3 regions of the Psychrobacillus sp. FSL K6-2836 genome follow, and region 3 is predicted to be linked to each of the others. Evidence: riboswitches for the same ligand, from Rfam matches in the RefSeq annotation. Region 3 holds a riboswitch; each other region holds the start of a gene.
What was found. A riboswitch is a leader RNA that binds a small molecule or an ion and turns the genes downstream of it on or off. The one in region 3 is predicted to bind thiamine pyrophosphate.
Positions count from the first base shown of each region.

Region 1: linked by a shared signal. The riboswitch ahead of tenA (thiaminase II) and the one ahead of thiT (energy-coupled thiamine transporter ThiT) in region 3 are both predicted to bind thiamine pyrophosphate.
Region 2: linked by a shared signal. The riboswitch ahead of MKY37_RS08980 (YkoF family thiamine/hydroxymethylpyrimidine-binding protein) and the one ahead of thiT (energy-coupled thiamine transporter ThiT) in region 3 are both predicted to bind thiamine pyrophosphate.

Region 1 covers NZ_JBBOOM010000005.1:4,760-14,938, reverse strand. Annotated here, with positions in the region: gene MKY37_RS22335 (GNAT family N-acetyltransferase) at 1-338, opposite strand, end outside; gene MKY37_RS22330 (M20 peptidase aminoacylase family protein) at 344-1,471, opposite strand; gene MKY37_RS22325 (MurR/RpiR family transcriptional regulator) at 1,468-2,328, opposite strand; gene MKY37_RS22320 (S16 family serine protease) at 2,730-3,581, shown strand; gene MKY37_RS22315 (hypothetical protein) at 3,599-4,213, shown strand; gene MKY37_RS22310 (Y-family DNA polymerase) at 4,331-5,584, shown strand; gene MKY37_RS22305 (SDR family NAD(P)-dependent oxidoreductase) at 5,707-6,441, shown strand; gene MKY37_RS22300 (DUF1835 domain-containing protein) at 6,752-7,870, shown strand; TPP riboswitch at 8,136-8,234, shown strand; gene tenA (thiaminase II) at 8,313-8,999, shown strand; gene thiM (hydroxyethylthiazole kinase) at 8,983-9,723, shown strand; gene thiD (bifunctional hydroxymethylpyrimidine kinase/phosphomethylpyrimidine kinase) at 9,720-10,179, shown strand, end outside.
Region 2 covers NZ_JBBOOM010000001.1:1,947,197-1,957,375, forward strand. Annotated here, with positions in the region: gene MKY37_RS08975 (2-hydroxyacid dehydrogenase) at 252-1,211, opposite strand; TPP riboswitch at 1,416-1,523, shown strand; gene MKY37_RS08980 (YkoF family thiamine/hydroxymethylpyrimidine-binding protein) at 1,604-2,185, shown strand; gene MKY37_RS08985 (ECF transporter S component) at 2,190-2,768, shown strand; gene MKY37_RS08990 (ABC transporter ATP-binding protein) at 2,761-4,131, shown strand; gene MKY37_RS08995 (energy-coupling factor transporter transmembrane component T family protein) at 4,145-4,867, shown strand; gene MKY37_RS09000 (DUF1697 domain-containing protein) at 5,032-5,535, shown strand; gene MKY37_RS09005 (VOC family protein) at 5,622-5,993, shown strand; gene MKY37_RS09010 (YdhR family protein) at 6,133-6,270, shown strand; gene MKY37_RS09015 (ribonucleotide-diphosphate reductase subunit beta) at 6,315-7,346, opposite strand; gene MKY37_RS09020 (flavodoxin) at 7,318-7,761, opposite strand; gene MKY37_RS09025 (ribonucleoside-diphosphate reductase subunit alpha) at 7,761-9,986, opposite strand.
Region 3 covers NZ_JBBOOM010000001.1:3,172,550-3,182,728, reverse strand. Annotated here, with positions in the region: gene MKY37_RS15180 (GNAT family N-acetyltransferase) at 1-51, opposite strand, end outside; gene MKY37_RS15175 (M3 family oligoendopeptidase) at 58-1,860, opposite strand; gene MKY37_RS15170 (tryptophan-rich sensory protein) at 2,018-2,743, shown strand; gene map (type I methionyl aminopeptidase) at 2,772-3,521, opposite strand; gene thiT (energy-coupled thiamine transporter ThiT) at 3,569-4,150, opposite strand; TPP riboswitch at 4,214-4,305, opposite strand; gene MKY37_RS15155 (M20 family metallopeptidase) at 4,412-5,488, shown strand; gene MKY37_RS15150 (DUF4870 domain-containing protein) at 5,510-5,842, shown strand; gene MKY37_RS15140 (SGNH/GDSL hydrolase family protein) at 6,175-7,044, opposite strand; gene MKY37_RS15135 (aminopeptidase) at 7,058-8,287, opposite strand; gene MKY37_RS15130 (DEAD/DEAH box helicase) at 8,290-9,441, opposite strand; gene MKY37_RS15125 (Fur-regulated basic protein FbpA) at 9,555-9,713, opposite strand; gene MKY37_RS15120 (VanZ family protein) at 9,752-10,179, opposite strand, start outside.

The sequences.
Region 1 (10,179 bases), on a different contig from region 3:
TCGAATGTCCAAGTGATCAATTTATATCCCATCTCTTTTGCAACTATAAGCTGCTCGTCTTTTAACTTTTTCCCGATGCCTCGTACTTGATAATCTGGGTGAATGCCAAGCATATGAGAGCATAAATACGTTTCTTTGTTTTTATAACCAGGGAAGCCATAAGAAAAGCCTACTAATTTTTCTCTGTCAAATGCTCCAATTATTAATCCGCCATTCTTAACTGCTGTGAGTGTTTGGTGGACAGGAATTGCACCCATGCCCCAAACTACTTCTTCTAATTGTTGAACAAGGAGCATTTCTTCCATTGTTTTTAATACACGAATGTCAATCTGGGCCATTCTCTTCACTCCTCTTTTTGAAAAGTACCGATAACGGCCTTCGCAAGAATTTCAATACCAGTTAATATACTATCATGGTTAAACGCCATATTCGGGTGATGTAGTCCAGGAGCTAAATCACATCCTAATCCTAGCATCGTCGCTTTAATGGAAGGCCTTTTTAATGTATAAAAGTGAAAATCCTCTCCTCCTGGAGTAACGATAGGGGGGATATAATGTTCTTGACCAATTGTCTCAATAATTGCCACTTTCATAAATTCCTCTGCTGTTGCATCAATCTCCGCTGCAGCAATTTCCGTCTCCATATGAAAATCTATCGTACTATTATTTAAGAATGCGACAGATTGAATGGCATGTTCTACTTTTGCAATTAGCTCATCAATCGCAGCATTTGTTTGTGCTCGAACGTCTATGCTAAACTCTGCATTTCCTGGAATGATATTGGCAGATTCTCCGCCTGCTTGAAATCGTGTAAGCTTTGCAGAATAAGACATCATTGGATCTAGGTAAATTGCTTGAATAGCTTGCACCATTTGAGCACCAACTTCAATCGCGTTGATGCCAAGATGTGGTCTCGCACCATGCGCTTCTATCCCGTGAATTTTACCGCTAATAAGTTTCGCTGCTCCATGTAAAATGGCAGGGGAAGCATAACCGTTTCGAATTTCTTGAATAGGGCGTAGGTGAACTCCGTACAAATAGTCGATATCCTCTACTAAGCCTTTTTCAATATAAGAAAGCGCCCCAGTACCTTTCTCTTCCGCTGGCTGAAATAATACTTTTAATGTTCCTTGTTTGGGTATGCCTAGCTTTTTCAATAAAAGCAGAGTGCCTAAAACCATCGTCATATGTGCATCATGTCCACAGGAATGATTTGCTTTAAATTCACCATCCACTTCTTGCCATAGCGCGTCCATATCTGTTCGAATACCTACGCAAGGTTTTCCACTACCGACAGTAACTACTAAACCAGTGGAGTCATCAAAAGTAGTTACATTAAAACCTTCCTGCACTAAAATATCGTTCAAATACTTGGTTGTCGAAAACTCCTTCCAGCTAATTTCAGGATTTGCATGAAGATGTTGAAATACCGCTTCCACAGTAGGCTTTATTTCTAATAACACTTGTTTCATGATGGGTTTCCTTCTTCCTCGAATAGAAAATGACTTGAAATAGTTTCATACAATGCTTGCCTTTTTTTAAAATCCTCCTTTTGCTCTACGATTAAACCTGCAACAACCGCGTTCATAAATGAAAAGAGGGGGGAGACTGCATCCAATGTTGATTTGTTTGATGCATAAATAGGGAATAATACATCACTATAGGCATGAATAGGTGCTAGCATTGAGTCACTTATCCCTATAATGTATGATTTTTGTTTCTTTATAAGCTCGGCTATTTGAATAGTTTCTTTCAAATAGCGATGGAACGAAATAATAATGACGACAGAATTTTCATCCATTTGTGTAATCGTACGGATAACGTCTTCTGTTTCCGGTCGCATAAAATGGACATTTTCTTTTACTAGTCCTAAAGAAAATGAAAGCCAATTTGCAGCGGAATAGGAAGAGCGAAGTCCAAGTACATAAACGGATTTTGCGTTTGATAAATGCTGAATCGCAGCGTGGTAAGCATTTTCCTCTATTTGATTCATCGTAACTAAGATGGATTCGCGGTCCTGTTCCATTACTTGTTTATGAAAGCTGATATCCTTTGGAATGACTAGTTTTGCCTGCTGATAAGTAGATAAACTGCTTTCTTTTATAAAAAATTGCTCTCGAACTAGTTTTTGAAGTTCCGCAAAACCAGAAAAGCCCAGTGAGTAGGCAAAGCGAATAATAGTGGATTCACTTAGCCCAATTTTAGAACCGAATTCAGCTGCTGAATATAAAGCAATATCATTAGGATGTTCTTGTACGTAGTTCGCTATTTTCCTTTGGCTTTTAGACATAGTACTATATTTTTCTCGTATTAGATTTAGTAATAACAAATTATACTCTCCTTTTGAAGGATTAGCGTTATTTTTTATTAATTATGAAGTTTTCACTTCTTTTTATTGCTATTTAATTTATCATAATATTCTGTTCTTCGCAATGTGTTATTTTGGGACATAAGAAAAACCGGGCAAAAGACATGCCCGGTACTTTAAGTTCAAAATCTGTTTCTATCGTTTTCGAAGGGCTTTGGACATAGTAGTTGTTATATAATTACCGATTGATTTTCGCTGTGCATATTATAGAGCGCCTAGAAGTTTAGTGGTGTTGTTTTATTTGGGTGGTTTATGAAGGGTTTTTTAGCAGTAAATAGAATAAGTAAAGTAGTACTTTTTGGAAAGGATAGGTGATATAGATCATTGAATCAGCAAATAAGTACCAAATGATTCCTTTTGCAATGACCATTTTTGTTTACTTTGCGGAGTTCTATTTGTTTCTCCTTGATTATATTTCTAGTTTTTTCTTTTGGAGTATGTTGGTTTTGCTCGTTATATTATGGCCATTTTTTTTATTTGGTATTAGAAAAATTCAAATCTCCAGACGTACTTTTCTATTCTCCTTCATCGCTTCGTTATTTTTACTTTTATATGAATTACCGATTATTTTGACGGAAGGGAACCACTATTTGGTTTATTCATATATTCCGCCAGAAGAACTAGTAGTAAACTCTAGAATTTATCTGTTGGCTGTAAATTCTGTGCAGATAAAACAGGAAGAGATTTTAGAGGAACAAGCTTTTCGCGATCTTAATAGTGGTTTGTTGATTTTTGACATAAAAGAAGTCTCTAATTTTCTTCGCTATGCTGGTAAAAGTACCGCAATTTTTAAATGGATCGGACTCAATCTTGACGATGATTTTCAGCAGATGTCAGTGAATGTGAAAACGTATTTAGATTCAACTAATCCATCTGTAGATGAGTTTCTTTCTAGAAGCAATTCAGGTGGGAACAGTGCAGGTTTAGCTCTCGTTTTATCTAGTCTAATAGAACAAGGAAAAATTAAAAATGATATACCAATCGGTGTGACAGGAGCAATCAATAAATCTGGAAAAGTAATAGAAATTGGTCTTATAAAGGAAAAAGTTCTAAGTGCAAATAATATCGGGCTTCCCTATATAATTCTTCCGATTGGAAATTTGGAAGAGGGTAATGAGGTAGTGAAATCATCTAATCTTTCAATAGAAGTAATTGGAGTTAGAAATGTAGATGACGCCATTCAACGGATTGATGAGTTAAACCGGGATAAATAGGAGAGGAAGAGACTAATATGAAAAAAAGAGAAGTGGACCAAACTGACTATTATGATCAACAGCTTTCAACGATTGATGAACAATTATGTGCACTGTTAAAGCAACGGAAAGAACTTTCGAATAACAATCCAGGTGTACCGCCTATTGAATCTATCACTAAATGGACGGAAAAGTATGGTGTTTATGAGGATTTGTTAAACTCGTTATTTGGATTATTGAGAAATGAGGAAATCTTTCGGCCTCAGGTGGAGCCGAATAATTTCAGACTTCATCTACCAGTTATGAAAGCAATTGAAAAGGCGGAACGTTTATACTCAATTACTTTCATTCGACAGTTTGATAATGCAAGTGTGATATATCTTACTATAGATTGGGATGTTCCAAAAAATTTGGATCATCTGGAGGAAATACGTCGCAGTCGTTATGAAGGCGCTTTTCATTTACATATAAATGAAAATTATGATTGTCGTCCTACCGGTGGAAGGGGATCGGGAGGTCATTCTACACAGAAATTTGTAGTATCTCCAGCACTCCCAGATGATTTAACAGGATTAAGCTTAGTTTTTACTGAGTATACGAATCATTTGAAAGAGAATCCTACTGGTCTTGAATTTGTCATGAAACTCAAATAAAAAAAGCGTTCCTGCTATAGGAACGTTTTTTATACACTCTATTATTTACCATTGAATAAGAACCTGTGTTCGTAATATACTATAAAGAACATACGTTCCTAGAGAGGGGTAAATAATATGTATGAAGGACTAAAAAACCGGCAAATTATATGTATTGATATACGTAGTTTTTTTGCGAGCTGTGCAGCAGCAGACGCAGGTCTGGATGTCATGAATACTCCGATTGCAGTCATTGGAGATTTGGAGCGAAAAGGAAGTATCGTGCTCGCCGCATCCCCACCTATGAAAAAACAGTTTGGTGTAAAGACTGGAACGAGACTTTTTGAAATACCAGATCATCCTTCGATTCATCTTATTGAACCTAAAATGGAGTTTTTCGTTCGAGTATCGATGGAAATTACACGCTATTTACATCAGTTCGTCCCATATGAATCGATTCATGTATACAGTGTCGATGAGTGTTTCGTAGATCTTGGCGGAACAGAAAAGCTTTGGGGACCCGTTGAAAAAACGATAAAACGTATACAAGATGAACTATATGCTCAATTTCAGTTACCCTGTGCGGTTGGAATGGGGCCTAATATGCTTATGGCTAAGCTGGCACTTGACTTAGAAGCGAAAAAAACTGGTTTTGCTAAATGGACATATGAAGACGTTCAAGAGAAATTGTGGCCAGTAACTCCATTAAGTGATATGTGGGGGATTGGATCCCGTCTAAAAAAGACGCTAAATAATATGGGGATTTTCAATGTTGGGCAATTGGCGAAAACACCATTATCTTTGCTCGAGGAGAAGTTTGGAGTGATGGGAAACCAACTTTTTCATCATGCGTGGGGGATAGATTTATCCGAGCTCGGAGCGCCTCTTGAAGGAGGACAAATTAGTTATGGAAAAGGACAAATATTATTTCGAGATTATCGTAGTAAAAAAGAAGTCATGGCAGTCGTTTTGGAAATGTGTGAGGATGTAGCAAGGCGTGCACGCGAAGCAGAAATGGCTGGTAGAACGATACATCTATCTGTTGAGTATAGCAAAGACGCTTTTGGTGGAGGGTTTAATCGTTCTCGTTCCATCGATGAGCCGACAAATGCCACAATGACCATTTATAAAGTGTGTGAACAAATCTTTGATGAATTTTATGATCGCCGTCCTGTTCGGAAATTGTCTCTCTCGATTACCAATTTAGAACCAGAGTATTCGATGCAGCTTAGCTTGTTTGAAGAAAATAAATGGAAGGAACGAAAGCTAGGAAAAACGATGGATGCACTACGGAGTAAATACGGCTCTACTGCAGTTTTACGTGCAGTATCTTACACAGAAGCAGGAACTGCAAGAAAGCGCGCGGGATTACTTGGAGGGCATAAAAAGTAAACGTCAGATCCAATATTTTGACTTTCGTAAAAAAGAGGAATATATTAATAATATAAATATCTTTAATTCGAGATATAAAAATTTAGATATTTAAATTTTATTTGGATAGGAGTGCTTTTCTAATGAAACTACAAAACAAAGTAGCGATAATCACAGGTGGTGCATCGGGAATCGGCGCAGCAACAGCAAGACTTTTTGTACAAGAGGGTGCAAAAGTAGTGTTAGTAGATTTGAATGAAGAAAAAGGAAAAGCATTTGAAGCAGAGTTAAAAGCACAAAATGCTGAGGCGCTATTTGTTAAAGCTAATATTACAAGTGAAGAAGAAGTTCAAAATATATACAAAGAAACAATTGCCGCTTTTGGAAAAGTGGATATAGTTTTTAATAATGCAGGTATTGGTCGCGTAACTCCTACAGAAGAGTTAGAATATGCAGAATGGCGTAATACAGTGAATGTTGATTTAGATGGTGTATTCTTAGTTGCGCGTGATGCAATCCGTGAAATGCTTAAATCTGGTGGAGGAACAATTGTTAATACCGCTTCCATGTACGGTTGGGTAGGCTCACCTGGATCGGCCGCTTATAATGCAGCAAAAGGCGGAGTGATTAACTTGACACGTTCACTAGCATTGGAATATGCGACTAAAAATATTCGTGTAAATGCATTGGCACCAGGCTTCATCGATACACCGATTATTCCGGAAGAAAGCAAAGAAATATTGAAAACGATGACACCAATGCAGCGTCTTGGTCAAGCAGAAGAAATGGCTAAAGCAGTATTATTCATGGCTTCGGATGATTCTTCGTTTATGACCGGAAATGTATTAACAGTTGATGGCGGGTATACAGCACAATAGAGTGAAACTTCAATCAGAGGGAGGCTCTTCATCCTAACTGATTGTTAGTTGAATCATACAGGCTTTTACAGGCAGTTGGCACCCATTATTACTTTTTTCTTGAGAAAAGCCTTGAAGTGAAAGTATTACTGCCTGTTAATGCGGGATAAATAGGCTATCAAAATGACTCCCGACATGGGAGTCATTTTTTTTGGAAAATTGGAATTGACATCATGACTGTTTGACGAATATACCCTACAGATTTATAGTTGACACAGAAGATATAGAATTTTCCATCAGTGCTTAACGGAAGCGAATTCTTGAACAGGGGGTGGTTTTAATTAGAACTAAAGATAATTATCCATATATCTATATATTAATAGAGCCTAATGTCGTTTTTGTTTATCGGATTGAAACAGAAAAGTATATAACAATTTCGGACTTAAATAATGATAGCAGTAAGTGTGAGACATTTGAAATCAATCATAGAGATGATTTTGAAACGCTTAACCACTTGGAAAGAAAGCAAGTGGAAGGAAGAGCATTCTTTGTGAATCAGGATGGAATGATCAAGATTGTAGAAGAAATAAATAAACATATTCAAAAAAGGAGACGGGTAAAAGGTCTGGAGAAATTTGGTGCTGTTCATATTGTAACTTCAGAATCGGCAGCAGGTTCTTTAAGAGTAGGACTTGAAAGACCAAAGACTGTAATTGGATTTCCAGACACTTTTTCAATTGGACCTTTGTGGAAGCTAGAAGAGGAAATAGGACAAAACTCTCGCAAAGAATGGTTATATGAAAATATTAACCTAGAGAACGATGATTATGAATATGTGAATAAGTTTTCCAATACATTGCGTGAGATTGAGGATATAGCAAATAATGTTCCCATTTATATTTGGTATGGTGATAATCCAGATGAACAAACAGGTCTACGATTTTTTCTCTATTTATTGAGGGAAAAGCCAAATGAGGTTTTTCTTATGAAATCCACGAGTGTCAATGAGAGATATCGCGATATTAAAAAAGAGCAATCTATTTTCCATACAGGTCAATTAGATTCTAAAAATATAAGGCTAATCTTTGAAAATAATAAAGGGAATAAACCTTTATCTGATAATGAACGCATTGAATTTCAAATGGAATGGGAAAAACTAGCTCTAAATAAAGAAGTGTTACGCTTATGGGTAGATGGTGAAATTAAAGGGGTCCCAGAAAATCATTATGATTCATACATCATCGCAATAATAGAGAAGCTACATAGTAAGCAAGAGTCAAAAGATTTTATCAAGACCGGTAGCGTGATCGGAGAAATTTTGACACAAATAGATTCGTATATAGATTTATACTTTTTAGAATATCGGATTAGGCATTTAGTATACAATAGTATACTCAAGTTGAAAGGGATACCCAAATCAATCAGACATTATAGTATAAAACTTCGGTGATCTATCAGACCTTGAACTAAATTTCCAAATTTCATTAATATTGAATTTATAGTTATGCAAGAGAACAGTAGCTTTTGAAACAGAATAGTTCCCTTGTGAATGATGTGAACCGAAAGATTCAGAGTCTGAAATAAAAACTAAGAGCTTTTCTATGCTAGGAAGACTACTAGTCTATTTGGGAGATGTAACAATCAATAAAAATTTTAGTTTGGAAGATGTGTTATTGATTAAAGTAATTTAATGCGGTAAGCTAGATACTAATTAAATGTTTTTGCGGGGGGACACATATGTGTTGAGAAGGTTAAAACCTGACCCTTAGAACCTGACAGTTAATACTGACGTAGGGAGCAATGAAGTGGTGTCGTATGCACTTTTTCAACCTCTACTATTTTTTAGTAGAGGTTTTTTTGCGCTTACGTCTGACAATGGAGGAGGACGAAGAGTGTCATTTTGTGAAATAATCCGAAAAGAGACAGATATGTATTGGGTAGCCAGCTTTCATCATCCTTTTGTGATGGGAATTGCAGATGGATCATTACCAATGGAGAAATTTAAGATGTATATGCTACAAGATGCATACTATTTGAAGCATTATACGAAAGTACTTGCAATTGCTGCATCAAAGGCAACCTATGATGAAGATATCCGGTATTTCATTCAAACAGCTCAGTTTATACATGAAGCTGAATTAGATATGCATCGCACAACCTTTGAGCAATTAGGTGTATCTAAAGAAGAAATTAAAGTTTTTGAACCTGCACCAGCTGCGTATAATTATGTCTCACATATGTATAACGCAGCACAAAATGGAGATGTAGCAGAAGCATTTGCAGCAATGTTCCCTTGTCCTTGGTTATATCAAGAAATTGGACAATATTATAAACATGCGGAGCCAGGAATAGCGCTTTATCAACAGTGGCTAGATCTATATAGTTCAGATGAAATGGTACACAAAATTGCAAATCAAAAAAAGATGATGAATCGTTTTGCTGAGGAACAACCAGAAAAGACAGCAGTATTTAAAAGTCATTTTAAGAAAAGCTGCTTTTACGAGTGGCAATTTTGGGAGATGCCATGGACGCTGCAAAATTGGGAAAAGGAAGTGTTACGTTATGCTAACAACTATTAAAAAATCTTCTCCATTAGTACATTGCATCACGAATTATGTCGTAGCTAATTTTACAGCGAATGGCTTATTAGCAATTGGGGCTTCTCCTGTGATGGCAGACGAAGTAGAGGAAGTTGCTGACATGGTCGCTATTTCGCAAGGCCTACTTATCAATATTGGGACCATAAATTCACGAACGGCTGACACCATGCTTGTAGCAGGGAAAAAAGCAAATGTATTAGGCATTCCCATAGTATTGGACCCTGTTGGTATTGGGGCAACAGCCTACCGGAAAAAAGTGGTCATGGATTTACTCGCACATATTCAATTTCAATGTATCCGCTGTAATGCAGGAGAATTAGCAGCAATCGCAGGAGTTTCTTGGGAAGGAAAGGGAGTCGATAGTGGTATAGGAAATATGGATATCGAGATCGTTGCAAAAGAGGTGGCCCTCAATTATCAATGCTTAGTCGTAGTGACAGGACCAAAAGATATCGTAACAGATGGGCAGCAAGTACTTGAAGTAAACGGCGGGAATGAGTTAGCGACACGTGTGACTGGAATGGGTTGCTTATTGAGCGCTGTTTGTGCCGCAACACTAGCTGTAGCAGAACATCCACTGCAAGATATAGCTTCGGTATTACTTGATTACAAACAAGCTGCCGAACAACGCGGGCCGGAAGTAGGTACGTTTGCAGTTCAATTTATCAACTCACTACAAATGATTGCGGAGGGAAATAGATGATTGCATTAACAATTGCAGGCTCTGATTCGGGTGGTGGAGCTGGGATTCAAGCCGATTTAAAAACATTTCAGGAGCTAGGAGTTTTTGGTACAACCGTTATTACGGCTTTAACAGCGCAAAATACAAAGGGAGTTCATGGTATCTATGAAGTAAAACCAAATTTTGTCGAACAACAACTGAATGTTCTTTTTGATGACTTTCCAATAAAAGCAATGAAAACAGGAATGCTATTTTCTGCTGAAATTATTAATGTAGTAGCAGAAATTGTTAAGAAACAGAATATTCCACTAATTGTGGATCCCGTTATGATTGCAAAGGGTGGAGCTAGTTTGTTACAAGATGCAGCTATAATAGCTTTAAAAGAAAAATTGCTACCCTATACAACAATTTGCACACCTAATATTCCTGAAGCAGAGGTACTAACAGGTATATCCATACGTACAACAAAAGATATTG
Region 2 (10,179 bases), 1.2 Mb from region 3:
AGAGCTGTCCTTGTATATTTGAACCGCCACTTAAGTACTATCCGCTTTAACGGACAGTAAGACACCTACTTCAAGGCTTGTGACAAGCAGCAAAGCGTAATAGGAAGATCAACAACCCGTAAAAGCCCAAATGGTTCAGGCAAACAGGATGTTGGTCACTTAGGCATTGCCGTAGGACGCAGCGTATTTGCCTAAGTTCTATTATCAATCAGTGGGGGATGAAGAACCCCCCCACTGATTAAAATTTCATTTTATACAATTCGATTTTGAGGTTCACTGTTTTCTAGTACTGCTTCTATATCTTTTGCGTTCATTTGCATCATCGCTAGACGAGTTCGGATACTGGCACTACCGATATGTGGCGATACAGTTACATTAGGCAATGTCAATAAAGGATGATCCACCGGGACTGGCTCCTGTTCAAATACATCAAGTCCTGCAGCCCATATTTTTTTAGATACAAGCGCTTCGTAAAGAGCTTGTTCATCTACAATGCCACCACGTGCGACATTAATAATTGCTGCAGTTTCCTTCATAAGGTTTAGTTCACGTTTACCTATAAGTCCTTTTGTTTCTGGCGTCAGCGGAGTTAACAGAATAACAAAATCAGATTGCTTTAATAAGTCGTCTAATTCAGTATAAGTTAAACCATATGTTTCTTCCGCATCTAGTTTTCTAGAACGATTATGGTAGAGCACATTCATGTCAAAGCCTTTCGCACGTCTGGCTACTGCCTCGCCTATGCGTCCCATCCCAATAATACCAAGCGTCGCACCAAAAACATCCATTCCTGTATATTGCATTGGCGACCAGGATGTCCAATTACCTGTACGAATTTCTTGTTCCACTTCTGTTATTCTTCGAGCTGTTGCTAATAATAATGCAAATGTTAAGTCTGCCGTTGTCTCTGTTAACACACCTGGTGTATTAGTTACAACGATACCGCGTTCTTTTGCTGCATCTATGTCTATATTGTTATAGCCAACAGCAAAGTTACTAATTACTTTTACATTTGAAAGGCTTTCTATAAGTGCGCAATCGATATTATCAGATAACATTGTCCAAAGAGCATCAACGTCTTTAGCATTTGTTTTTATCTCTTCATATGTCATCCCAATATTTTCGCTATGCCACATATGAACGTCAAATTTTTCTCTTAAAGGCTCTACGATTTCCTCCGGTAGTTTACGTGTTATGTATATTTTTTCCAAGACTTCTTCCTCCTTTGATTTCTCTATTCGGGTGTTTCACCGTTTTGTAAAAGATCTTACAGCTCGGTCAGTATTACAATGCACCCAGCAGCCAAATAGTGGTGTTAAATAAAGCATGGACGAAAGTACGAAATTTTGCAAACATATTTACATCTTCAAATACCTGCGTTATACTTTGGGCACATTAAAAAAACTACATACCGTTTTCTGCACTAGGGGTGCCCACTTTGGCTGTGATGAGAGCTTTTTAGCTCCGATCCCTTATTACTCGATCAGGATAATACCTGCGTGAGGAAGTGCGGTGACTTTCCGAATTTTTCATGTTGGATAAGTGGCTGCATCTTCACGGATGTGGTCTTTTTTTATGAAAAATTTTTCGGGAGGTTTTTATTATGCAATGCGGTTTAAGTCCTATCGTCGGATTTCGTTTTTCGTTACATCCGATGACCAATGATTTTATCTCGGTGATTAAAGGAGCTCTTCAAGAAACAGATACGTCAAATGTGTGGATGCATACGGATGATGTTTCGACAGTAATTCGTGGAAAACAAGTGCATGTGTTTAATGTGGCGAAAGCACTTACTTTATATGCAGCTAAAACAGGTGTGCACGCTGCTTTATCTGGTACTTTTTCTGCTGGTTGTCCTGGTGATACTGCTGGGGATGTATATTTAGATAAAGGAGATGAAGTCGCAAATAATGACACGACTAAGCAATACGTGTCTTCTCAATTTGCCCTTTATCCAATGAATAATCCGAATTACATGGAGATTATTTATCAAGAGGTGGACCGTGCAAAAGAACATGGCGTATTTAACGAATCGATGCATTATGCAAGTGGAATTCACGGCGATATTCATGATGTATTCGCTTTTTACGAAGAAGCTTTTACAAATGCTCGCTCTGAAGAATATAAGCATTTAGTGATGACGGTTTCAATGAGTATTAATAGTCCTTCGCATGGGGGTCTTTAGTGTGCTGAAGTCTTGGAAGTTAAAAGAGATTGTACTTATGTCTTTATTTGCAGTTGTATTTGGTATTGTTTACTTGCTATTTTTGCATGTCGGCAATATTTGGGCTGGGTTTATAGGACCGATTGCATATGAGTGGATTTTTGGAATTTGGTTTATCGTGTCAATTATTTGTATGTATATTATCCGCAAGCCTGGTGCTGCCGTTGTTTCGGAAACTATTGCCGCAGCAATTGAGGTGTTATTAGGGAATGCGGTTGGTCCCCGTTTAATACTTTCAGGGGTGATTCAAGGTTTAGGTGCAGAGGCAGTATTTGCTGCGACGCGTTACAAGCGTTTTGACCTATGGGTGCTGATACTTGCCGGTGTTGGATCTTCAGTATTTAGTTTTGCTTATGGTTATTTGTTAGGTGGGTTTACGGTGTATAGCACGAGCTATGTAGCATTAATGCTCGGAATTCGTATACTAAGCGGGGCTTTGCTTGCAGGTGTTGGTGGAAAGGCAGTAGCAGACGGATTACTTGCGACCGGTTCGCTTCGTGGCTATGCCATCTCTCGTTCGAAAAAGGGTGAGGTTCGTGCATGAGGTTATTCAATTTGATAAAGTAAGTTTCCGTTATCCCGACGAGGAAAAATGGATTTTAAATGACTTTTCTTTTACCGTACAGAAAGGGTCCAGGGTTGTTTTAACTGGACCTAGTGGTTGTGGGAAAACTACACTACTTTACCTGTGCAATCGATTATATCCAGATAACTGCGACGGTATTTTGACGGGTAAGATTAAGCTATTCGGGAAGGACAGTTCGATGTTCATTCCCGGGGAAATAAACCGTAGAATAGCGACCGTCTTTCAAGATCCAGATGCTCAATTTTGCATGCAAACAGTCGAAGAGGAACTTGCTTTTACGCTTGAAAATTTGCATACTAAACGCGAAGAAATGGAAAAAAGAATCTCTGACGTGCTAACTTTAACCGAATTAACTGAATTTCGGCACGCAACTATTCAGAAACTCTCTGGCGGACAAAAGCAACGTATCGCGACTGCCTGCGCACTTATTATGGATCCAGAAATACTGCTGCTAGATGAACCAATCTCTCATTTAGACCCTTATACCGCGAAAAAGTATGTAGAGTGGTTAGATGATTTACAGCAAAAACGAAAGATGACGATAGTAGCCATTGAGCATCGATTGGATTTATGGGGAGGCTTTTTTGAAAGAAGTATTTCCTTGCATAAAGGCGAAGTAGCTCCTAAGTTAGAAAAACGAACAAGCAGTATACGGGCAAATGCTTCATTAGTAGTTAGTAAAGTACAAGCAGAACCCATTTTGCAAGAAACCACCTTTACATTAAATCATGGTGAAATAACAGTTCTTGCCGGACCAAATGGTAGCGGAAAGTCTACTTTGTTGAAATCATTATGTCAACTAGTTCCTTCGAGTGGCAGTGTAGAACCGAAGTATTTAGGATATGTTCCTCAATCTCCTGAGTTTTTATTTCTCACCAAAAATGTGCGAGATGAAGTTGGTTATGGTGGCGGAAATAATGTGGATGAAATGTTGACTAGATTGCAGCTGCTACCTATTACGGATTCCCATCCCTTTGCAGTAAGTCATGGGCAAAAGCGACGAGTGGCTATCGCAGCCATGCTTTGTGATGGACGCGATATTATACTCATGGATGAGCCAACTTCCGGTCAGGATGCGGCAGCTTTGACCGAGTTACTTCAATTAATCGATGAACGTGCACGTGCTGGAACTACTTTTTTAATCGTCACGCATGATATGGAGTTCGCCCATTGTTTGGCCGATTCTATTTTATTGATAAATAATGGTCGCTTGACTGGAAAGTTTGTAGCTGAAACTCTATGGCAGAATGAGCAGTTATTACTGGATCACCACTTACTTCCACCGAAAGGATTGATGTGTCGTGAAGAATGCTTTTCATAGGATGAATCCTTCGGTGAAGTTTTTAGTAATTACAATTTGTATGTTCACGATGGCATTTTTCTTTGACCCTTGGACTCCCCTTGTGTTTTTGGTCGGTGTGCTGTTGCTACAAGTTTTCTTCAGCCAGATCGACTGGAAGAAATGGTTGTTGTTTATGCTTCCTTTTTTTGTTACTGCTTTTGGTTATTTCTGGACCACACTTATCTTTGCTAAGGAAAAATCTGGTCCTATCATTTGGTCAATCGGATCTGTTGGTGTAACAGAAATCCAGCTAGATCATGCACTTTCATTGACCTTTCGCGTACTGGCTTTTTCTAGTTTGTCTCTGCTATTTGCGCTAACAACTAATCCAGTTACTTTCATATTGAGCTTAATGCAGCAATTGAAACTATCTCCCAAAATTGCTTATGGTATTTTAGTAGGCTTTCAGTTTTTACCTGTTTTAAAAGACGAGTTCATACAAATTCAACAAGCACAACGATTGAGAGGCATTGTCCAGAAGAAAAATGCCTTGCAACGGATACTTGCATCTCGTCTAGTGCTTATCCCCTTACTTGCGGGTGCTGTTCGTAAAGCGGAGCGATCTGCTTTCGCCATGGAAGCAAGGGGCTTTACAGGAGAGCCGAGAAATAGTTTCTTTCATGTTATTTCAGTAAGTAAAGTAGATGCCTTGATAGTAGTACTGTTTTTATTCGTTTTAGTTTTAAGCTGTACGAACTCCTACTGGCTTAGTTAAAATAGAGGCAGAACTTTTATGATTTTAACAAAATGTTAAAATGTAGTGCAGTACTAGGAAATGATTGAGAGAGGAAAGGAGCGTACTTAGTACGTGACGGACCGAACGAATGAAGTTGACGACGTAATGGGCTGCATATCAACATTTGCAAAGGAGTGATGGGGATGTCGTCAGTTGTATTACTTCGAGGGATCAATCTTGGAGCAAAAAATAAGGTAGATATGAAATCCTTAAAATCTCTTTTTGAAGAGATGGGCTATAGAAATGTACAAACCTATATTCAGACCGGAAACGTGCTTGTTGAACAATCTAGTATTGATGCACCTGCTATAGAGGCAGCTCTCCGAGAATCATATGGATTTGAAATACCAGTAGCAGTTCGTTCTAAAGAAGAATTGGAGGAGATTAGGCAACATTCTATCTTCTCCAAGGAGCAAGTGTATGTCATGTTTTTAGCTCAGGAAATTTCTAAAGAGCAACAGGAGATGCTTACGAGCTTAATCGATGATGATTTTGTTGTTTGGAAGAAACAAAATGTGATTATTAGTCTTTCGAAAAATTATCATCAAACGAAATTTACGAATGCTTTTTTTGAGCGGAAACTAGGTATTCCCTCAACAGCTCGTAATAAAAATACGGTTAATAAAATATTAGCTAAATTCTCATAAGAAATCCTTATGTACACTAATGATTTTAATAAATTATCCTTATATATAACTTTCTATTAAAATGAAAGTATAGGGAGGGGATAATGATGTCATTTGTATTTCAATCAATCGATCACGTTCAATTAGCTGCTCCAAAAGGTTCCGAATCACGCGCTAGAACATTTTACGGGGAGATTTTAGGATTTACAGAAGTAGAAAAACCAGAGCTCCTAAAGAAAAGAGGTGGCGTTTGGTTTGCATTTGGCTCCTATCAAATCCATATAGGAATTGAGGAACCATTTGCACCAGCTAAAAAAGCTCATCCTGCTTTTCAAATAAAAAATTTAGATGCTTTAAAGGCACATTTATCTAAAAGTGATGTGAGCTTTGTAGTCGATATCGATTTGCCGGGAGCCGATCGAATATATGTACATGACCCATTTGGCAATCGTATCGAAATATTAGAGTGGGTTTCTTGATTTAGCCTGCTTAAAGACCGTATTTCATTTTATTGAATTACGGTCTTTTGTTGTTCACTTATCCATGGACCTATACTTGAACATAATATGTTTCGCCAAGAACAGTTCCCGATTTAACTGCATTTTGCGGGAATGATTGTTGAACAAACCTGCACAAAGATATTTAACAATGCACTCTGCACGTTTAGCAAGCTTCAGTATTACAGATATTCGTGGGAAAATCTTTGAAATTATTGAAGCCCTTTCTACTATTAACAACGGTCCTATTCAAAAATAACAAAAACGCATGAATGGTTTACGACCATACATGCGTTTTCCTTTTTACAGATCATCAAATCCATTATCAATAGCATTTACTTTTACATATTGGCGAGATTTTTGCTCAAAGAAATCTGTTTTTGTGCCATCAATATTGTCTGCGTATGCACGTATCCATTTCATCGGATTGTCCACATACTCAGGATAGATTTCATTAAGCCCAATAAGACGTAGCATTTTGTTTGCACGGTATTTAATATACCCATGCATTTCCGCTAATTCGATTCCTTCAATATCGGCTAATACATACTCCGACCATTCTATTTCTAGTTTCACGGATTCTTTAAATTGCTCGTATACCCATTCGATTAGTTCTTCGTTATTCAGTTCTGGGTTTTCTGAAAGAGTCGCTCTAAATAGTTCTGATATAAACCGGCCATGCTCTAGCTCGTCTCGGTTAATATAGCTAATCATTGTAGAAGTCCCAACCATCTTGTTATAGCGAGCAAGATTATAGAAGTATGCAAAGCCTGAATAGAAAAATAAGCCTTCTAGCAAGGTTGTATACGTTAAAGTTTTCACTATATTTTCTGTCGTAGGGTTTTCAACGAAGTCATTATAATACTTGGCGATATTTTGATTGCGCTTGAGCAGAATTTCGTCTGTTCTTCCAAATTCGAATGCCTTATTTTGCTGGTCAAGTGATACAACTGAAGATAGTACATATGAATAGCTTTCATTATGTACCGCTTCCTGCTGCGCTATGACCGCCATAATCGATTGTACAGACGGATCGGTTGCATATAGCGATAGAAGCAGAGCAGTACGTGTTTGAGGTGCATCTAATGTTGCAAGTAAGCCTATAATTTTTAAATAGGCATCCTGCTCCGACTGACTAAGGCTTGCAAACTGCTTAATGTCATTGGACATATTGATCTCATCTGCCTGCCAGTAGTTGCCTAGCAAGCGTTTGTACATCTTATGCCAATGTGGATACGCAATATCGTTCCAGTTTAATATCCCACTTGACTGACCGTTGAAAATTCCTGTCGATTTATTTGGATTTCTAGGTTCTAATGTTTTTGCCTTCTGCATGTTCCAAAACTCCTTTTAACCATTTAGTTACCAGCTGCTCCTGGCTACCTCTCGGTGATTGCTCAATTTTCAAACCCGGATAATTACTTTCATAGAAACGAGCCAATTTGTTTACAGCGTTACAAAACAAGTTATCTCCGCCAAACTGTGTGTCTCCAGTCCCAAAGACATAGACATTTTTAGGCTTGTCTCCAACTTCTTTCGCAAAATCCTTCATTTCCTCTGGAGTACTTCCCTTATCCCAAGTAAAAGTTCCAAGAAAAATAAGGTCATATTCAAACAAATTCGGTACCGCACCATAGCCAATGCTGTACATATCTATATCGAAGTTGCTGTCTTCCAATTCCTCCTTCAATAGATCCGCTACTTCCTCTGTATTTCCGCTATAACTTAAGTAACAAATAATTGTTTTCATTAGCTTGAACAAGAATCGCAATCTACTAGTTCAACTGAAGTGGAACGCACATAGTAAGTTGTTTTCAGTCCACTATTCCAGGCATCTAGGTGTAAATCTAATAATTCTTTTGCTTTGATCGTATTTTGCACATATAGATTTAGCGAAACACCTTGGTCGATATGACGCCCGCGTGCAGCATTTTGTTTAAGTGTCCAATGCTGATCAATGAAATAAGCAGATTTGTAGTACCATGTAGTTTCGGAATTTAAATCCGGTACTGTGACTGGAATTTTATAATCCTTCTTCTCTTCGGAGTACGACTTTTGGAAAATAGGATCAATACTTGCAGTACTTCCAGCTATAATGGATGTCGAAGAATTCGGAGCAACTGCCATTAAATAACCATTCCGTATTCCACTTTTGCTTACCTGCTCTCGTAGTTCATTCCACGATTCGTTGTCGTACCCACGATTGTCAAAATAGACCCCTGTTTGCCAGTCTGACCCTTCGAATAATGGATATGCTCCTTTTTCCATTGCAATCTCTGCAGAAGCTTTAATCGTTAAGTAAGCAATTTTTTCGTATAATGTATCCGCAAGCTCTACTGCTTCATCTGATTCCCAGCGAATATTCTTTAATGCAAGTAAATGATGCCATCCAAATGTTCCTAGACCGATCCCTCTGTATCTAGAATTTGTGCGCTCAGCTTGAGGAACTGGAATCATATTTAGGTCAATCACGTTATCGAGCATTCGAACTTGAATTTTTATAAGCTTTTCTAATACATCTGCCGGAACTGCTCGACCTAGATTAATAGAGGACAAATTACATACGACAAAGTCCCCTGGCTTACGACGAGTGACAATGATATCGTCCTCCATTTGAATCGACTCGAATGTTGTTGCACTTTGGTTTTGGAAAATTTCCGTACAAAGATTACTACTATAAATCATCCCAGCATGTTTGTTAGGGTTGCTACGATTGACCTCATCACGATAAAACATAAATGGCACGCCTGTCTCTAGCTGAGAGCGCATAATTCGCTTCATCAAGTCAATAGCGGGAACTGTTTCTCGAGACAAACGATGATCGCTGACGCATTCCTCATATTTTTGGCGGAATGATCCATCACCACGTTTTTCATCATAAAATTCTTCTAACGAATAGCCTTTTAGTTGGCGAACTTCATGCGGGTCAAATAAATGCCATTCCTCTCTAGCATCTACTTTCTCCATAAATAAATCTGGCAAGCACACGCCAGTAAAAATATCGTGCGCACGAAGGCGATCATCCCCATTGTTTAAACGTAGATCTAAAAATGTGAAGATATCTTTATGCCACACATCTAAGTAAACAGCTACCGCTCCTTGGCGCTGCCCAAGCTGATCCACACTTACTGCAGTATTATTAAGCTGTTTAATCCAAGGAAGTACACCGCTAGATGCGCCTACAAAACCTCTAATAGAAGACCCACGACTACGCACTTTACCCATATAAACACCGATACCACCACCAAATTTCGACAGAGTTGCTACGTCGGTATTGCTATCGTAGATTCCTTGAAGACTATCGTCAACCGTATCGATAAAACAACTAGAAAGCTGTCCATGAGGCTTACCTGCATTAGAAAGTGTTGGTGTTGCTACTGTCATATATAGGTTGCTCATTGCCCAATATGCTTCTTTTATTTTTTCTAAACGATTTTCCTGCTCGTCTTTCATAAGTGTCATCGCAATAATAAGCCAGCGCTCCTGAGGTAGTTCGACTATTGTTTTATCAAAGTCTTTAGCTACATATCGATCCAGCAGTGTCTTCAGCCCAATATATGTAAATAAATAATCTCTCTCCTGTACTAGAATTTCAGATAGCTGCTCTAGTTCCTGTAAGGAATACGATTCTTTAAGACGTTTGTCGTAAATGCCTTTTTCACTTAATAGTTGAACATTGCTAGCAAACTTTGTATACACTGCATCCGCGGTTGTGCTTCTTCTCTCAGCTACTTGTTCATAAACCTCTGCTAAATGCACTCTTGCAGCTACAAAGGTCCAGTAAGTTTCTTGTTCATCTAGAAAACTTAATGCTTCCAGGGACATTGACTTCGACCAAGCAGCTATTGTACCTTCCGGGTGCTTTTGCATCCACCTTTCATGTGTTTTTATAAGAGGAGCAATTTTTTCCTCCCCAAATTCTCTGATTAGATTATGTAGTACTTCTTGTTTAGTTGTGTTTGAGATGATTGTCATTTGAATTCCTCCTATTTGTTGATCAAGTATAGTTATGTTGTACTTTTGGTTATTTATGTGGTGCTTGCCCTCGGTTATGTGGTACTTACCACTCTTTATGTGGTAAACACCTTTAAACTTCAGCACAAAAAAAGCGATGTCACAGCCATCTTCGGCTGAGACATCGCTCAAAATTAAAAGTGTAGGATACAAC
Region 3 (10,179 bases):
TTTTATATTCATTGTTCGTAAATAACATGTATCTCCTTCTAGATAAATCAAACACCTTCACCCTTTTGCGTTAGTTAATTGGATAAACTCATTCACGTCTTGAATACAAAGATCAATCCCCTTTATCCAAAATGATTCCTGAGTAATATCTTCATTTAAATGCTTTATCGCTAAATCTTCTACTGACATTACTGCAGTATCTTGCAATAAAGCAATATATTTTTCCTCAAAGTTTGCCCCTTCGCTTATAGCTTTTGCATAAATACTTAAAGAGAATAAGTAACCAAATGTGTACGGGAAGTTGTAAAATGGTACTTCTGTAATATAAAAATGTAATTTAGATGCCCAAAAGTGTGGATGAGTTGTATCTAATGCATCGCCATATGCTTCTTGTTGAGCTGTCTCCATTAAAGCACTTAATCGAGCTGCAGATACGATTCCATTTTTTCGCTCCTCATAAAATCTAGTTTCAAATAAGAACCTAGCATGGATATTCATGAAAAATGCTACACTACGTTGGATTTTATCTTCAAGTAAAGCAATTTTTTCTTCATCTGTTTTTGCTTCTTTTACAGCAGCGTCTGCTACAATCATTTCTGCAAATGTGGAGGCAGTTTCAGCAACCCCCATTGCATATTGACGATTCATCCAATGTACCGGTCTTAAAGCATATGAATGGAAGGCATGACCTAATTCATGAGCTAATGTAGAAACATTGGACATTGATCCACTATATGTCATGAAAATACGAGATTCCTCCGATACAGGCATACCTGTACAAAATCCTCCTGGTCGTTTGTTTGGACGATCCTCTGCCTCAATCCAACCCTTTTCAAATGCATTTCTTGAAAATGATTCTAATTTTGGTCCAAATTCTTTAAAATGCTTTAAGATAAACTCTGCGCCTTGTTGATAATCCATTTTCTCCGTAGAAGTACTAACTGGTGCGTCTAAGTCATACCAATGCATTTGTTTTTCGCCTAGCATTGCCGATTTTTTATTTAAGTATTCTACGAATGGAGCTTTATTTTTCGAGATAGCACCCCACATTGCATTTAGTGTTTCTTCTTTCATGCGATTAATCTGGAGAGGCTCTTCTAAAACGGAATTCCATCCTCTTTTTTCGTAAATAGCAAGACGGAACCCTGCTATATGATTCAGTGTTTTTGCAAAGAATTCTTCTTTATCTGTCCAAGCAGCTTCTAGTGCTTCAAATGACTCTTTACGAATCGTGGCATCCTCGTGAGAACTTAGATTATTTGCTTGGCCAACCGACATTTCTTTTTGTTCACCGTCTATTGTAAGCTTAATGCGAATATCACCAACTAGTAAATCATAAAGCTGTCCCCATGAATGATAACCATCCACTCCAAGTGTCGTAATCATGTCTTCCTCTTTTTCAGAGAGCATCCGCTTTGCTTCATCTCTCCATTCATTTAATACAAATGCAAATGGAGAAAGCTCAGCAGTTTGCAGTAGCTTCTCCCACACTGTTTCCTCCGTTTTACTTAGCACTTGTTGGATGGTTAGCATTTGGGAAGAAAACTTAGCATATAGCGATCCTACCTCCCCCTGTAATAATGCCGCATGCTTATCTGTTGTATCCTGTGCTAAAAAACAACCTATTACTGCTCCACCTTCTGATAAATTGGTTGCTATATCTTTTAACTCATTAATCATTTGCTCGATTTTCGAAACATCAGCAATAGATACCGGAGATTCAAAGTTTTTTAGTTTAGTTTCAAAGCCGCTCAGCTTTCCTTTTACTTCATCCAAATGGCTTCTTAAAGATGGTGAGCTACTACCCCCTTCAAAAAAGCGATCAAGATCCCAAACAACCGGATAAGTTTGTTCAATCATCTAAATATTCCTCCTATATTGACAATTATTTTAGAATTCTAGTATATCATGTTTTTCTAATGCAGATTGTTTGATTTTCGTCACATAACATTCATAATTCTAATTTGTTGTTGCTATATATCAAAGGTATACTTATTAAATAGAAGGAGGCAGCTGAATGTTAAAAATAATCCTTTTAATGTTATTTTTTATATCTACTGTAATCGTTAAATTACTATCTAATTTACTTCCCATAAATGGTCAAACTAGTGGCGAAATATTCCATAGACTTCCTGTATTTTTTACTCCAGCAAATTATGTATTTTACATATGGGTTGTTATTTTTATATTATTAGCTTGGTGGATTTGGAATATTATGAAGGACTACAAATTTTCTCGTCCAATACCTACGAAGCGCATTCTATTATATGGTGTAGCCTCTATTTTATATATTTTGTGCATATTTAGTTGGCATTACGAACTGTTTGGATATGCTTTTGGTATTCTCACTGTCTTACTAAGCTGCTTGTTTAAATTGTATTTAACCTATCCTTTAGATGATATTAATCGAAAGAATCGTTTGCCAATTTCCTTCCTTTTAGGTTGGACATTTATCAGTTTCTTCACAAATCTATCTTATCTCCTAACGTTTTATGAATTCGATGGATTTGGTATGACAAAATCGCTTTGGGGAGTTATCTTCTTAACCATTGCGACAGCCATAGCTCTTCATTTTCGTTATCATTATTTCGACCGTCTTATGTCGGTTGTTTTTATCTGGACTTTCATCGGAGTAGCAATTCAACATAACTTTAGTCAACTACTCCTAACCGCAGCCTCACTTTTTTTAAGTTGTGTACTGATTGTAGGAATATTCTTCTTAAATAAAACGCCTTCGAAATAGTAAAATTTCGAAGGCGTTTTGTTTTGTTTTAATCTAATTTAGTTAATAAAATAGGAGCACCTTTTGTCACAACAATCGTATGCTCAATCTGTGCTACTAACGATTTATCAGGAGTCACAAATGTCCAACCATCACCGGATTCCACAATATGTTCTGCTTTCTCAGAAATAAACGGTTCTACAGCTAAAACCATTCCCTCTTTTAATATCGTAGGATCCCATGCATCGTAATAATTCAGTACATGCTGAGGAGCTTCATGTAATGATTTCCCAATACCATGTCCAGTTAGGTTCATAATAACATGTAAGCCATTATCTTTCGCTTCTCTTGCTACGGCTTTCCCGATTTGATTTAAACGAGAACCAGCCTTAACTTTTAGCATCGCACGATCAAATGCACTCTCAGCTACTGCACATAACTTTTCTTTTTCTTCATATCCCTCACCAACAACAAAAGAAATCCCAGTATCTGCAAAGTAACCATCAAGTGATCCAGAAACATCGATATTCACGATATCGCCATCTTGAATAACACGAGAGCCTGGCATTCCATGTGCTACTTCCTCATTAACACTGATACAAGTATATCCTGGGAAATCATATTCACCCATTGGTCCAGAAATAGCACCATGGTCTTTAAATAGCTTGCCACCGATTTCGTCCAGTTCTTTCGTTGTAATCCCAGGTTTAGTTGCAGCTTTCATCACATCACGAATTTCTGCAACAATACGACCTATTTTTTTTAATGCTACTAACTCTTCGTCAGTTTGTACAATCATCTTAACAAGATCCCTTCTTCACTAAATGTATTCTAATCATATCATATTTAGTGAGAATTCGGCAGTGCTAGGCGCGGAGCTTTAACAAATAAAACAGAACAAATAAAAGCAGCTATTAAAAATACTGGAATCATATAAGTAGAATTATAGATTAAAGAATACAAAATCACGTTTTGATCACCAGCAAATTCTCCAAAAAATAGAATACCTGAAGTCACATGTGCTAAATAGCGAAGAAAGCCAGCGATGAATGCACCAATGACAACTGCTGTAATCATTTTCACTTTATCCTTTTGTTCAAATGCTTGTATAAATGCAGGTCTTAGAAAGCCTGCGAATCCTGCAACCATAAAGGCGATGAAATAATCGATTGCTACCTGTGCAATAACTATTTCAAATGATAGTGGGGCTGCATAAAAACGACCTGTCACTACTTGTAATACACCTATTAAAAAGCCAGTAGCAAGTCCCGCAACAACGCCACGACGAAAGGCCATTAGAATAACAGGTACAAGAACGAATGTTACGGATCCACCTTGTGGCATTCCAAAGCCAATCATATCTAAAACATATCCTAGCGCCGCAAAAATAGCTATTTCCATTAATATTAATACTCGTTTATTTTTCATAACAATCCCCTTTTTTGACCACAAAAAAACGACCCCTGGGATAGACCCAGACATCGCGCGATTGTCAGTTTCCATCCACATCCCTACGCAAGCATTAACTTACAGGTTCGAAGGGTACTATCTCAGCCGAATCACCGGCGCCCCTTGTGGTTTGAATTATTTAGTTCGAATTCATTGTAGCTGAATAAAATAAGTAATGCAACCTTCTTTTGTTCATTTGTTATACTTGTAAAAATACTATATGCAAAAGGGGATGTATACATGATTACCTTATTAAAGGATTTGGTACGTATCAAAAGCGATACAATCGAAGGCGCAAATAATGCTTTATTATTCTGTGAAAATTGGCTTGAGGAACGAGGGATTACTACTACCGTCTTAAAGCATGAGGAAAAACTGATGCTTGTGGCAGTAATTGGAGATGGTGATGAATGTATGATTTGGAACGGTCATGTAGATGTTGTTCCGGGGAACCCAGAGCAGTTCGAGCCATTTATAGAAGGAGATTTATTATATGGTCGCGGAACTGCTGATATGAAAGCAGGAGTTGCTGCGATGATGCAAGCCTTTTATGAGCTATCTAAAGAACCTAAAAATCTAACTAAAAAAATTCAATTACATATTGTAACGGATGAGGAAACAGACGGTGAGACATCAAAATTTTTAGTAGATCAAGGATATACTGGTGACTTTGTTATATGTGGTGAGCCTACCCACCTAAAGATTGGCTTACAGGCAAAAGGAATTATTCAATTTGATGTCATACTCAAGGGGAAATCTAGCCATGGAAGCCGTCCATGGGAAGGAAAAAATGCTATTGAACAAGCCTTTCTCTTTGACCAACAGCTCCGCACGCTTTCTTTTTTAACTGCAAGCAATGAGTTCTATGATTATCCTTCCTTAAACTTGGCAAAAATACAAGCAGGCGAACGCTATAACGTTGTACCTGACAATTGCATAATAAGCTATGATCTTCGTTTCGTTCCTGGACAGGATATGCAGAGTATTATCGCAGATCTTACAAAGTTGGCAGGGGAATTTCCCAATAGTGAACTAAAGATTCAAACGACTGCTCCTGCAGTAACAACGAAAGCTATCAACCCATATATACAACGCATTGCTTATGTCACATCACAGTTTATAGGAAAACCTGCTGTATTATTTGGACAGCATGGAGCTGCAGATGCTCGATTCTATGCGGAAACTGGAGCAGGTGCCATTGAGTTTGGACCAAGTGGCGGAGATTGGCATGGTGAAAAAGAATATGTATCTATTTCCTCTACGGAAACCTTCAAAAATATTTTAGTTTCCTTAGTTATAAATAAAAGTATTTCGTAAAAAAGAAGGAGGTTGAGTAGACTGGATAATCCTAGAATTTTATCAGCACTTTCCTATTTTAGTGTATTGTTTGCACCCTTTTTATTGCCCATTATCGTTTATTTTATATCGCAGGATTCTGAGGTTAAATATCATGCAAAAAAATCATTAATCTCTCATATCATCCCTGTTATTTTGTTAGTAATTTTATTCATAAGCGTTTTTACAAGCTTTCTCCCTATTACTTCAGGATTTAATGAACAACCTTCGTTATGGATGGCAGCAGGACCGCTCATACTTATCGCTGTCTATATGCTCGTTTATGTAATAGTAATGATTTGGAATATCGTCCAAGGTATTAAAGTTTTGCGTTAAAGTGAACGTTTGAGTATAGGCTTTTGAGGGTACATAATTATTAAGATCGAAAGCCAAGGAGCGATTACGATGAAAGTAAAAAACTTAGTCAAAACAGCTATTAAATGGGCCCCAATTGTTTATCCCATTATACGAAAAGTAATAAAATCTAAAAAAACTGCACGCTAAAAAGCTGTCCTCCTGATTCGGGGACAGCTTTTTGTTGTTGTGCATTATACTTTGCGCAATGTTTCGACATGTATGCGCAACATTTGTCTGATTATCCGCAACATCTACCTCGTTTGAGCAACTTCCAAATGCTTATGCGCAACTATACATTAGTAGTGCCTAAGCTATATTAATGGCTTCATTTCTGTTAACGAATAGTAATTATCCATTCCTTTTGATCTTGCCACAGGAGACTTCATCTGATCATTAGTTGCATTCAAAATTTGCTCAAAAGTAATTGGATTTGGTGCTGGCAACTCACTTTGTGTCACAAATATCCCATTGTTATATTGCTTAAAGAATGCATTCGCCATAACACGATATCCTTCCATCGTTGGATGCACATCTGCAGGATTTGGTAAAAGAGTTGTAGCGTTTACACCGAACGATTCCTCTACGGATACATATGTCGCCCCATTAATCTCCGACTGCGTTTTTAAAATGGTATGCAATCGGTCTAACTCTTTCTTAATACCTTCCTTTTGGGACGCTCTCACATGAGGATAGGCAAAATAATAGCCCATTACATAAATTTTTGCTTTTGGTGCTGTTGCCTGTACTTCTGTAATAATTTGCTCTATGTTTTTTCGAACATTATTTAACGCAAAATCAGCTGGGATTTGCTGATAGGCAATGGAACCACTTGTTGAATTGACTTGCACCATTTGTAGCAAATCATTAGCTCCTGCTGATATAGTAACTAACGTAGCGTTCTTCAACGTTTCCTTTGCTTCATCCGTCTTAACCTTAGCAAGCACATCCGCAGTTGTATAACCCGGGTAAGCCAATGCTTTCGTATAATAAGCAAGCTGCCCAGTCCTAGTTAGCTTCTGTGCTATTAAATCTGTATAACCAGTATCTATAGCTCGATTCGGTGTTTGACCGGCTGCTAAGGAATCTCCAAGCGCAATATACACTTCTGTTCCCTTGGCATCTACCGTGATAGATCCAAATGAAATAAATAGAATGATTAAAGTGCAAAGCCATTTCTTCAAGCCTATCAACTCCTTAAAAAGCCCAAGTACCTTTTGTAAATATAGGCTCCATTGTTCCATCTACTAATTCACCCATAATATCCATGTCTCCGCTACCAATCATAAAGTCTTCATGAACTATTGATGTGTTAATACCAATGTCCTCTAGTTCACTTTTATTTAAACCACGAGCACCCTCAACACATGTAGGATATGCTTCCCCAATAGCGAAATGGTTGGAGGCATTTTCATCAAATAATGTATTAAAGAATAATACATTCGAAGCAGAAATAGGTGATTCATGTGGTACCAAAGCAATCTCGCCTAAGTATTTTGCTCCTTCATCTGTTCCAATTAGCTCTTGCAATAGCTTCTCACCGGTTGACGCTGTAATGGAAATAATCTTGCCATTTTCAAAGGTTAAAGTAAAATCATCTATTATATTCCCCTGATAGACAAAAGGCTTTGTATTTTTTACGTAGCCATTTACACCTGTTTTGAGTGGTGCAGTATATACTTCCTCTGTTGGCATATTCGCTATGAACGGAACGTTTTGACCATTTTTACTTGCTCCTGACATCCAAATATGTTCTTTCGGAAGCTCGACTTGAATATCTGTTCCTTCTGATTTATAGTGCAGCTTTTTGAAGCGTTTATTATTTAATAGTGTTGCTCTACTTTCGAGGTTATCAATATGTTCTTTCCATTTTTGAACAGCTGTTCCTTCACCTATACGCACAACTTGGAATATTAAATCCCATAATGCCTGCATTTGTTGCTCAGGCTTCAGGTCTGGAAATACCTTAGCAGCCCATTTTTCTGAAGGCATTGCAACGATTGACCATGTAATAACATCATTCATCACTGCTTTACGATAGTTTTCTAACGCTTTGCCACTTGCCTTTTGAAAGCTTGAAATACGATCAATCGAAACGCCTTCTAATAGGTCAGGATTATCTGCATCAATCCATAATAATGCGCCTTTATTTTCGATTAGCTCATCACGCTGCATAGCAGCCCATTTCGGGAATTCATGGAAGGCATCATCTGGAGCAAAATCATAAAATGCACGTGCACTTACTTCATCTGTATAATTTACGTCTACTCGTTTCGCACCTGCTTCATACGCCTTTTTCACTATTAAACGTGTAAATTCAATTGTGTCCGTCGTCGTATTTATAAGAAGTGGTTGGTTAGGCTGAATGTTCAGACCCACTTTTACTACTAATTCAGCATATTCTTCAAGCTTTTGTTGAAAATCCATCTTTATTTCCCCTTTTGAGCGATAGTTTTGGATGATCCCTCGATTAATTCGCCGCGATACCATACTTTTTGAACTGGCTTTTTAGGAAGCTCTTTTGTCCACTTTTTATACGTCTTTTCATCAGAATAAGTTAACAACGTCATTACCTCTCCATCCGCTCCAGCACGTCCTGTACGTCCCGAACGATGTAAGTACTGTTCGACCGAATGCGGTACATCTACATGGATAACATGTGTAAGCCCAGAAATATCTAAGCCTCTTGCTGCCACATCCGTAGCAATCAATAAGCTCACCTTACCGCTTTTAAAATCATCCAATGCTTTCTTCCGTTCATCTTTTTTCATCTCCGAATGAAGAGAAACGATTGGTGCATCTCTATATGCAAGTTTTGCATCCTTCATTAAGAGCTGATCTAGACTATTTACGAACGCAAGACCACGCATACCTTTTAAATAAGAGATTCTACGTAACAATTCGGTTTTATCACGAGGTTCCGTCTTCACAAAACTGTGTACAACTTCACCTTGCGATGGGACATCTTCTGCAGATACTTGAATACGCACAGGATCCTTCATCATTCGTTCCGCAACTAATTCTATTTCTTCTGTAATTGTTGCAGAAGTAACAATCAGCTGACTTTCCACAGTTGCGTCGACTAGACTTTTCACAGTTGTACGATGCTCTCGGCTTAGGAGTTGGTCTCCTTCGTCTAGAACAACGATGTTTATCTCATGCATTTTTAGTTTTTTAGTTTTCACTAGCTCTTGTAATCTGCCTGGAGTACCAACGACAATTGTCGGCTTCTTTTTAAGCACATCAATCTGTCTGTTAATATTTGCTCCGCCGATTAATTGGGCAACCGAGATGTTTGTATCTTTCACCCATTCACGGAATACCTCCACAATTTGCATACCAAGTTCCTGAGAAGGAATGATTACCATTGCCTGTATTTGTTTCTTGGTTGGATCAACCATCTGCAGGATTGGAAGCACGTAAGCAAGTGTTTTTCCAGTTCCTGTTGGAGATTCTGCCACAACGTCAGAACCATCCAACATATGTGGGATTAATTTGGATTGTATCGGCATTGGAGATGCAAAATTTGCATCCTCCCATTTTTTTTGTAATGTTTCATTTAAATTAGTTATAAAAGTCAAGTTTGTTTCCACCTTATCTGTATTTGAGTCAAGTGTACCATATTTTTTATATCGACTAATATTTATAGATAATAGAGGTTTGTTCAAAAAAAAGTGCCCTGTAGGAAAGGCACTTATCTACTCTCATCTTCAGTTGTATATTCCTTCATTAATTCATAAAAGTTTAACTCATATAATTGTCTTCCATCAATTTTATATACACCTTTGTTTACAAACTCTTCAATAATATCATCACGTTTTTGCTCAGTTTGTGATTCTTTAATTTTCATCATGTTTACTATCTCCTTGCAATATTCTTACTATCCTATATTTACCCATTCTTATGTTTTATAAACTCGCTTTTTTTGAAAGCAACTGTAAACGAAGGGAAAGCTTTGCGAATAAAGATATAGCATAGATAGCCAAGAAAAGCACCAAGCGTATTTAACCATAAGTCATCGACATCACTACTCCTACTTTGAGGAAGCTGCATAATTTCAATAAATAAGGATATGCCTAGACCTACTAATATAGGAAATATAAAAAACTCCATTTTTTTAAAGAGTAGAGGTAAGAGAAACCCAATAGGCATAAAAAGAATAATATTACCAAGAAAGTTAATATAAAATGGCTGCCAAAATCCTAAGTATATAATGGCATTATATGTTTCTTCTACAACACGAAATAATTCTAAATTAACGCCAGTAGTATAAGCAGGCACCTCACCTGCTTTGGGTAATATCGTTTGAGAAAACAGGC